Regions from separate parts of the Variovorax sp. GW821-FHT09B05 genome, predicted to be linked through region 1. Evidence: riboswitches for the same ligand, from Rfam matches in the RefSeq annotation. Region 1 holds a riboswitch; each other region holds the start of a gene.
The links. Region 1 has a riboswitch for cobalamin ahead of AC07RM_RS35325 (TonB-dependent receptor). Riboswitches for the same ligand answer to the same signal wherever they lie in the genome.
Positions count from the first base shown of each region.

Region 2: linked by a shared signal. The riboswitch ahead of AC07RM_RS16050 (TonB-dependent receptor domain-containing protein) and the one ahead of AC07RM_RS35325 (TonB-dependent receptor) in region 1 are both predicted to bind cobalamin.
Region 3: linked by a shared signal. The riboswitch ahead of AC07RM_RS12835 (TonB-dependent siderophore receptor) and the one ahead of AC07RM_RS35325 (TonB-dependent receptor) in region 1 are both predicted to bind cobalamin.

Region 1 covers NZ_JBWKPN010000020.1:34,853-38,122, reverse strand. Annotated here, with positions in the region: gene AC07RM_RS35340 (cation:proton antiporter domain-containing protein) at 1-262, shown strand, start outside; gene AC07RM_RS35335 (hypothetical protein) at 269-673, opposite strand; gene AC07RM_RS35330 (hypothetical protein) at 928-1,224, shown strand; cobalamin riboswitch at 1,271-1,556, shown strand; gene AC07RM_RS35325 (TonB-dependent receptor) at 1,698-3,270, shown strand, end outside.
Region 2 covers NZ_JBWKPN010000005.1:382,275-385,544, forward strand. Annotated here, with positions in the region: gene AC07RM_RS16050 (TonB-dependent receptor domain-containing protein) at 1-1,674, opposite strand, end outside; cobalamin riboswitch at 1,771-2,018, opposite strand; gene AC07RM_RS16055 (ClcB-like voltage-gated chloride channel protein) at 2,124-3,270, shown strand, end outside.
Region 3 covers NZ_JBWKPN010000004.1:235,782-239,051, forward strand. Annotated here, with positions in the region: gene AC07RM_RS12830 (ATP-binding protein) at 1-1,050, shown strand, start outside; cobalamin riboswitch at 1,125-1,380, shown strand; gene AC07RM_RS12835 (TonB-dependent siderophore receptor) at 1,567-3,270, shown strand, end outside.

The DNA.
Region 1 (3,270 bases):
GGTGGTGGCCACGCCGGCCGCGCTCAACGTGCGGCAGATGATCGAGACCGCGCGCACCCTCAACCCCAGCATCGAGACCGTCATCCGCAGCCACAACGAAGCGGAAGCCGATCTGCTCACGCGCGAGGTCTCGGCCACCGTGTTCCTCGGCGAGCACGAGCTGGCGCAGGCGATGGCGCGCGACGTGGTGCACCGCGCCGTGGCGCCGCCCGCGCCCCATGGCGCGAACGGCGCGCCCACCGTGCCGGGCGCGCCGGCCTAACGCGGCTCAGAGGTCCTCGATCACCAGCATGCGATAGCGCTGGGCGATCGAGTACGGCACCGTGCGCACCACCTCCATCATGCGTTCGGCATCCTCCTGTTCCTCGGTGCGCACCAGCAGCGCCGTGTGGCCTTCGCGCGCCAGCTTGGTGTAGGCACGCACCGTCGCGCCCTCGGTGCCCGCGGAGGGCAGGGGGTTGTCCGCATCGGCCACCGTGGGCGTGATCTCGGCCAGCACCGTCCGGGGCGGCAGCAGGAAGATGTCGTCTGCGCTCACGCCCTGCTCGACGAGCTGGCGGCCGATGCGCTCGGCGTCCTCGGCGCTCGCGAACATCACCACCGAGTAACCGGTGGGATAGAACGCGCCGCCGATGGTCGCTCGCATCGAGGGATCCAGGGTGAATCGCTTCATGGGGCCTCCTGTCGTCTGGGCTTGCGGCGTGCCGCGGGTGTTTGATCCATGGGCAAAACTTAGGTCGCGCACCAACGCCCGCCTGTAGGAGAAGCCCGGAAGCTGGGAACGGTGGGCGCCACCGTCTGCCGCAGGAAGCACACAGGGTTTTCGCCGGCGGTGAACGTGATGAAGTGCCCGCGCGTTGTGACAGGGCGTGTCTACGATCCCGGCGCTGCGCCGCTTTCGCCAACGCCCACCTTCCAGAGCTTCGCGTGAACACCATCCCCGCCACCCTGTCGCCGTCGCCCCGCAACCTCGCGCTGACCGTCCACGAGCTGGAGCCCGGCGAGTTCTACTGGGTGCTGATGGAGGCGGTCGACGATGCCGCGGGCGAGGGCGCGGTCCATTCCTACCTGCCGCTCGAGGCCGCTATCGAGCCGCATTCCAGCTATTCCAATGCGCTGGTGGCCGGCGTCAGCGTGCTGCGCCGGCTGTTCGGCACCGAAGGCCCGGGCCGGCCGCAGGACACCCGAACGCCGGACGTCCCCGGCGGCACCCGCTCCCTATAATCCCCGCCGTTCGGTGCAGTCTTTCTTCTAAAAGCAAAGACCGCACCGGCACCACGGTTCGAAGGTGCCCCGCCAGCCATGCATGCCATGGCCACGGGGTTAAACGGGAAGCAGGTGCGACGCGTCGGTTCACGGATCGACGCCTCCATTCCTGCGCTGCCCCCGCAACGGTCAGCGGATCTGGAAGTCCTCACGCCATGCCCCCAGGGCATCGGCAGCCACTGCGCCCCCAAGGCGTGGGAAGGCGAGGGCTTCCGCAACGGCGCTGCAGTTTCGACTGCGCGCCGCTGCGCTCCGCGAGCCCGGATACCGGCCTTCGTCACCGCCTCGGACGCTGCGGGAGTGCGTGTCCGGGCCGCCGGCCGGCGAAGCGCTTGCTTTTCCCGCCGCCGGTCCCGGCCATCGATTGACTTCCCGCCGTGTCCACGTTCGGTCAGAGAACCTGCGGGGACGCGGGTCGGAGGAGAAGTCACATGGATCACGCATCGCCGTCGGGCGATCGCACGGGCGCGGCCGGCCGCCGCCCGCACCGCCACCGGGGTCGCCCCGCCGCCCGCCGCCTCGGCGGCATGTCCGCCGCGATCGGCCTGGCCTTCGGCGCCGGCAGCGGCTTCGCGCAGCAGGCCGCCCCCAGCCTGCCGCCGGTGCAGGTCGAGGCCGGCGCCCAGGCCGCGCTGTCGCTCGCCGAGCCCACGCAGACCGGCAGCCGCCTCGGCCTCACGCCGCTCGAGACGCCCGCCAGCATCGAGGTGCTGACCGGCGAAACCATCCGCGCGCGCGGCGACGTCTCCGTCATCGACGCCGCCACCCGCGCCACCGGCATCACGGGTTCGCCCGCGCCGGGCAACGGCGGCACCTCGATGGCCGCACGCGGCTTCTCGGGCCATGGCTCGGTGATGCAACTGTTCGACGGCACGCGGCTGTTCGCGGGCGCGGGCACCGTCACCTTCCCGTTCGACACCTGGTCGGTCGACCGCATCGAGGTGCTGCGCGGCGCGGCCTCGGTCATGTACGGCGAAGGCGCGATCGGCGGCGCGATCAACGTGGTGCCCAAGAAGCCCACGCGCGGACCGATCCACAACGAGGCGCTGCTGAGCTACGGCTCCAACGCCACGCGCCAGGCCGCCTTCGGCAGCGGCGGCGCGATCAACGACAAGCTTTCGTACCGCTTCGACATCAGCCACCGCGCCACCCACGGCTTCATGGCGCGCGGCGAGGGCGAGAGCCTGGCCGTCGGTGGTGCGCTGCGGCTGGACGTCTCGCCCGAGCTGCAGTTCACCCTGTCGCACGACGAGGGCCGCCAGTCGCCACAGCGCTACCAGGGCGTGCCGCTGATCGACGGGCGCCTCGACGGCCGGACCCTGCACCAGAACTACAACGTCGACGACGCCGAGCTCAAGTACGACGACAAGTGGACCCGCCTCGACGCGCTGTGGACGCCCAGCGATGCCGTCACCGTGCACAACCAGCTCTACCGGCTCGCGAGCCAGCGCCATTGGCGCAACAGCGAGACCTATACCTTCAATGCCGCCACGCGCCGCGTGACGCGCGGCGACTACCTCGAGATCGGCCACGACCAGGAGCAGGTCGGCAACCGCACCGACGCCACCTTCCGCCATGAACTGTTCGGCATGAAGAACCAGGTGCTGGTGGGCTTCGACGTGAACCGCATCGACTTCCTGAACTCGAGCGACTCGCCCTACGGCGGCCGCTCGGTGGTCGATCCCTTCGTCTTCCTGCCCGGCTACTACCAGTCGCCGTCGCCCTACCTGCCGCGCTATCGGACCCGCACCAGCACCTACGCCGTGTTCGCCGAGGACAAGCTGGCCTTCGACGAGCGCTGGTCGCTGGTCACCAGCCTGCGCTGGGACCATGCCAAGGTGGCGCGCACCGACCTGGCCAACGCGGCCAACAGCCTCACGAAGACCTTCGAGTACGCCACCGGCCGCATCGGCGCGGTGTATGCGCCCGATGCCTCGCAGTCCTTCTATGCGCAGCTGGCGCACGCGGCCGACCCGCTGACCTCGCTGATCAGCACCTCGACCA
Region 2 (3,270 bases), on a different contig from region 1:
CGCGAGCAGCTTGTCGGTCGCGAGGTCGCGCGGGTCCTGGAAGTCGAGCGAGGCGCGCAGCGTCACGTCGCCGATGCGGTGGCCGGCCGAGAGCGTCACGCCCTCGTAGCGCGCCCGCGCGGTGCTGCCGTAGCAGCCGAAGGACGAGGCGCAGCCCTTGGCGGTCGAGTCGAACACGATCAGGTTGCGCACCTGGTTGCGGTAGACCACGATGCCCGCGTTGGTCGGGCCGTCGGTGTACTTGAGGCCGAGCTCGACGTTGCGGCTCGACTCGGGCTGCAGGTCGGGCTTGCCGTATTCGCTGAAGCGCTGGTAGAGCGTGGGGGCGCGGAAGGCGGTGCCGGCCGACGCGGTCACGCGCAGCTTCGGCGTGATCGCAAAGCCGTAGGCTGCGCTGCCGGTGGTCTTGCCGCCGAAATCGCTGTCCTTGTCGTGGCGCACGTTGAGCTGCAGCGAATGCGGGCCCTGCACGAAGCCATAGCCGAGCGCCACGGCATCCTGCGAGCGCTTGCCCACCAGCCCCTTGTCGGTAGCGCTGGTGGGCGCGTTTTCGAGCCGGTCCTCGCGGCGCTCGAGCGCGGCCGTCACCAGGTGCGCCCCGAAGCGCAGCTCGTTCTGGAACAGGTAGCCGCGCAGCCGGGTCTCGGTGCGGTAGTACGAAGGCATGGTGCTGTAGACCGACTGCGAATCGGTCACCTGCAGCCGCGTGCTGTAGACCTCGTTCCATTGCGCCGACCAGGTGAGGCCTCCCGTCAGCAACCGGTTGCGGCCCAAGTCGTCGAGGTAGTAGGCCGGCGGCTTCTTGGCGGTGACCCTGTTGTCGTAGCGCGCCTGCATGTCGTTCGCCAGCGCGGTGGCCTCGATGCGTTGGCCGGGCGCGATCTGCCAGCCCAGGCGCACATTGCCCGAAGTGGTGTTGTAGCCGTCGCGGTCGGGGCTGGTGAAGCCGTCCTTGAGCGGGGCACGCTTCTCGAGCGGCTGCACGTTGAAGCCCCGGCTTTCCTCGTGCGCCACGCCGAACGAATAGTCGAAGGCATTGGCCTTGCCGCTGATCGCGGCCTCGGTGCGGAACAGGCCATGGCTGCCGACGCCAATGCCGATCGAGGGCGACACGCCTTCTTCGCCGCGCTTGGTGAACAGCTGGATCACGCCGCCGATGGCGTCGGAGCCGTAGACCGCGGCGGCCGGGCCGCGCAGCACCTCGATGCGGTCGATCTGCGAGAGCGGAATGGTCTGCCAGTTCGCACCGCCCGTGGTTTGCGAATCGATGCGCACACCGTCGAGATAGACCGCGGTGAAGCGCGTTTCGGCGCCACGGATGAACAGGCTGGTGTTGTTGCCCACGCTGCCGTTGCTCACGATCTGGATACCGGCCTGGCGCGCGAGCACGTCGGCCACGCTTGCGGCCCCGCTGCGCTCGATGGTCTCGCGGTCGATCACCGAGACATCGGCCACCAGGTCCGACAGCGGCTGCGCGGTGCGATTGGCCGTGACCACCGTTTCGCCGAGCGCGCCGGGCTGAGTCTGCGCCGAGGCGGCCAGCGGCAGTTGGGCCAGCAGCAGGCCGCCGAAGGCCGGCACCAGGGCCAGCGGCAGGCCGGCCAGGCGCGCGCGCAAGGAGGACGCAGAAACGCGAGCGCGCGAACGGCGCGAGAAGGAAACGCAGGAAATCATGGAATGAGCGAACGAACGTCTATGCCCCTTGCCGGCCTCCCCGCCGGCGCCCGGGGCGCCATTGGCTCGTGCATGCATCGACGAAGCGAAGGGCATGCGCGAACCGCCTTGTTGGCCGGTATCCGGGCTGGCAGACCGGCCCTCGCCGCCTTCCCAGGCGCCTGTTTCAGGGCGCCCAGTGGCTCGTGTGGAGAGGGTGGCGCCTTGCGGCGCCGTCTGCTTGACCGTTGCGGGGGCAGCGCAGGCGGCTTAGGTGCCGGCGCGCGGCCGGTCCCTTCACTCCTGCTTCCCGTTGAACCGCGGCGCGTGAACCACGCCGCAGGCACCAACGGGCGAGATTCTAGGCGTTGCGCCGCGCGCTTTAAGTCGAAAGTTGCGTGCGCCCGACGCTCGCCGCGTCCCGCGCACTAACATCGACGGGCTATGGGACGTCATCACCACCACCCCGCATGACCCTGCGCTCCTCGCTGCTGCTGCGCCTGCGCTCCGCCCTGCAACGCCTGTTCGGCGTCTCGGGCTGGCAGTCGATGCTGCTGTGGTCCATCGTCGCGGGCCTGCTCGGCACGCTCGCGACCGAAGGCTTTCGCGCCGCGCTGCGCGGCTTCGAGCACCTGGTGCTCGGCCCCGGCGACAGCCTGGTCGCGATGGCGCGCGCGCTGCCGTGGTGGGCGCGCATCGCCTTCCCCGCCGCGGGCGGCCTCGTGGCTGGCGGCCTGCTCGTGCTCGCGAAGCGCGTCGCGGTGCGCAGCGCCACCTCCGACTACATGGAGGCGATCGTGCTCGGCGACGGCCGCATCCCGGTCACGCAGACGCTGGTGCGCAGCGCCTCCTCGCTCGTGAGCATCGGCACCGGCGGCTCGATCGGCCGCGAGGGCTCGATGGTGCAACTCGCCGCGCTGGCCGCCTCGCTGCTGGGCCGGGTGTTCCGCTTTCCGGTCGAGCGGCTGCGGCTGCTGGTGGCCTGCGGCGCGGCGGCCGGCCTCACGGCCGCGTACAACGCCCCGATCGCGGGCGCCTTCTTCGTTGCCGAGATCGTGCTCGGCTCGATCGTGATGGAGAGCGTGGGCCCGATCCTGATCGCGGCCGTGGTCGCCAACATCGTGATGCGCGCCCTGCCCGGCTACCAGCCGCCCTACCAGATGCCGGTGTTCCCCGAGCTGCATGGCGCCGAGATCCCGCTGTTCGCGCTGCTCGGCGTGCTGCTGGGCTTCGCGGCCGCGGGCTTCCTGCGCGCGCTGCAGGGCAGCCGGGCGCTGTTCGCGCGGCTGCCGTTCGCGCTGCCGTGGCGGCTCGCGCTCGGCGGGCTCGCGATGGGGCTGGTGTCGGTGCCTTGGCCCGAGGTCTGGGGCAATGGCTACAGCGTGGTCAACGCGGTGCTGCACACACCCTGGACCTGGACCCTGATCGCCATGGTGCTGGCGGCCAAGCTGGTCGCCACGCTGGCCACGGCCGGCTCGGGCGCGGTGGGCGGCGTGTTCACGCCCGCGTTGTTCTTCGGCTGCATGGTGGGCGCGCTGTTCGGCCATGCCGCGCAGGCGCTGTGGCCGCATGCGGTGTCGGCGCCCTCGGCCTACGCGGTGGTGGGCATGGGCGCCT
Region 3 (3,270 bases), on a different contig from region 1:
CTCAGCGCGTCGAAGAACGGCGACGAGATCGTGGCGCTGCACGAGCGTGAGCAACTGCCCGAGAACCTGCGTTCGCTGAGCGGCGTGTGGTGCGGCTTTCTCGCGCTGCGCTTCGACGCGATCGACAACGGCTGGCTGGTGCTCGCGCGCAAGGAACAGATCGAGACCATCAACTGGGGCGGCAAGCCCGAGAAGCACTACGTGAGCGGCTCGCTCGGCCCCCGGCTCACGCCGCGCGGCTCCTTCGACGTCTGGAAGCAGACGGTGCGCGACACCAGCGTGCCCTGGGGCGCCAACGACCTCGACTTCGCGCGCCAGTTGCGCGACGAGCTGATCCGCGCCAGCGCGGCGCGGCTGGCCGACACCTTCAAGGCCCGCACCGAGCTGCTGGCGGTGCTGGGCCACGACCTGCGCGACCCGCTGCAGTCGATCACGATGGCGGCCAAGCTGCTCGAGCGCAGCCTGCCCGACGGCAGCAACGCCGGCGCGCGGCTGGGCCAGCGCATCCAGACCTCGAGCAGCCGCATGGCGCGGCTGATCGGCCAGGTGCTTGATGCCTCGCGCCTGCAAAGCGGCATGGGCCTGCAAGTGGTGCCGGCGCAGATCGACCTCGCACGGCTGCTGGAGGACGCGGTCGACGAGTCGCGCACCGCCTATCCCGGCTCGCAGCTCGAGTTGAAGGCACCCAGATCGCTGGACGTGCTGGCCGACCCCGACCGCATGGCGCAGCTGATCGGCAACCTGGTGAGCAATGCGCGCCACCACGGCCTGCCTGGCGAGGCGGTGCGCATCCGGCTCGAGCAGGTCGACGCGCACGTGGTGTTCAGCGTGGCCAACCGCGCGCCGCCGATCGATGCCGCGCTGGTGCCCGACCTGTTCAGCGCCTTCAAGCAGCGCAGCGTGCCCAACGAGCGCAACAAGGGCGGACTGGGCCTGGGGCTGCACATCGCGCAGGCCATCGTGCGCTCGCACCGCGGCAGCATCGGCTATTCGCACGACGACGGCTACGTGGTGTTCACCGTGCGGCTGCCACACACGCCCACGCCCTGAGCTTTTCGCGCCGGGCGGCGCAAGACCCGCTCCTATAATCCGCCCCGCCGGCCGATGCAAACGAAAGCATCACCCAAGCCGGCGTGCGCGAAGGTGCGCCGGTCCCTCGACCGGCGTTAAACGGGAAGCAGGTGACGAGCCCCCAGGGCCCCATTCCTGCGCTGCCCCCGCAACGGTCGGCGGATTCGCGGTCCTCACAGTCGATGCCTTCGCGGGCACCGGCGGCCACTGTGCCTCGGCATGGGAAGGCGAGGATCGCGGCAGCGAAGCATCGCTCGATGCCTCGCTGCGCTCCGCAAGCCCGGATACCGGCCTTCGCCTCGTTCGGTCGCTGCGGGAGTGCAGGCAAGCCGGGCCGGTCACGCGTGGGCGCGGACCCGGTCGCTTGCAGCATCCATCGGCGCCCGGTTTGTTCTCATGGCCCGCGGGAGCGCGGGCCCGAAGGAAGCCCACGTGCGCAACATCTCCAGGCGCGGCCGCGTCAGACCCCACCAAGCCCTCATCGGATCCGGCGTCATGCTGCTCGCCTCGGTCGCTTCGGCGCAGGACGCCGAGGGCGCCGGTTCGCTGCCACCCACCACCGTCAGCGACCGCAAGACCATCTCCACCGCCACGCGCCAGGAAGCCGACACGCTGCGGCTGCCCTTCGCCACCTATTCGGTCGAACGCGCGCAGCTCGACGCGGTGGGCGCCGTCACGCTCGAGGACACGCTGCGCAGCGTGCCGGGCCTGCAGTACGGCACGCAGGGCAACTACTACTCGCGCTTCGAGACCCGCGGCCTGCGCGACACGCAGGACGTGCTGGTGCTGATGGACGGCGTGCCGCTGCGCCTGCTGCAGGGCAATGCCGACATCACGCTGATCGCGCCCGACCTGGTGGACCGGCTCGAGTTCATCAAGGGCCCGGCCTCGGCGCTCTACGGCAAGAACGCGATCGGCGGCGTGGCGCAGTTCTTCATGAAGCCCGAGCGCGCGGGCGGCAGCCTCACGGCCACCATCGGCAGCTACGGCCGCCTCGACGGCAGCCTGCGCTACCGCTGGGACTTCGAGCGCGGCAACCTCTACATCGGCGTGGCCAACAGCGACTACAACGGCTTCCAGCGCGATGCCGGCCGCGCGCAGTCGGCCCTGCTGGTCGGCGGCGACTTCGCCGTCACGCGCAACTGGACCACCGGCTTCCAGCTCTACGACACGCGCGTGCGCGGCGACCGCGGCTCGATCGTGCCGCTGGTCAACGGCAAGCCGATCTTCGGCATCACCTCGCGCGACAACTACGGCATTCCCGACTCCTACGTCACGGGCGACTACCAGTCGTTCTCGTGGAAGAACCGCTTCGAGCTCGGCGCCGGCTGGTCGATCAACCACCTGAGCAGCTTCGCGCGCTACAACCGCTTCTTCGCCGGCGGCATCACCATCGTTCCGCCGCCCGCGGCCGTTAGCAAGGGCTATTCCGAGAGCTACACCGCCGACCGCGGCGTCTACCACGAGCTCGCGGCCACGCACCTGATGGCGGGCAAGGGCTGGAGCAACGAGTTCCAGGCCGGCTTCAATCTCGAGCGCGGCTGGCAGGGCCTCGACTCGCCGAGCTTCAGCAACGCGCCCACCTACCGCGGGCCGTTCTACGACATCCCCGTGAGCAACGTGCGCAACGATCCGCGCGGCGTGCGCGGCAGCATCACCTCCTCGCGCTTCGACCAGGAGGTGCGCAGCGTCTACCTGCAGGACCGCTTCGAGTACGGCCCGGTCGGCTTCACGCTGGGCGTGCGCCACGACCGCTTCGAGCAGACGCTCGGCCGCACGGGCACGCAGGTGATCTCGGCGCAGGAAGGCAGCCACACCAGCCCGCGCGCCGGCGTGGACTGGCTGTTCCTGCAGGGCGATGCCTCCTCGCACGCCGTGTTCGCGAACTGGAGCGAAGGCTTCCGGCCGCAGGCCGTGGCGCTCAACACGCGCGGCGGCGTGGTGGTGCCCGACATCCTGCGGCCCGAGATCACGCGCAGCAAGGAAGTGGGCCTGAAGGGCCGCGCGGCGGACGACCGCTGGAGCTACCAGCTCAGCCTGTTCGAGGCCGAGAAGATCGACGGCCAACGGTCCTACCGCAACGGCCCCGACTCCTTCGTCTTCAGCAACGCGACCTCGCGCACCAAGGGCATCGAAACCCAGTTGCAGTTCCAGCTCTCGCCGCGCTGGAACGGCTACCTGCACTACACCTGGCAGGAC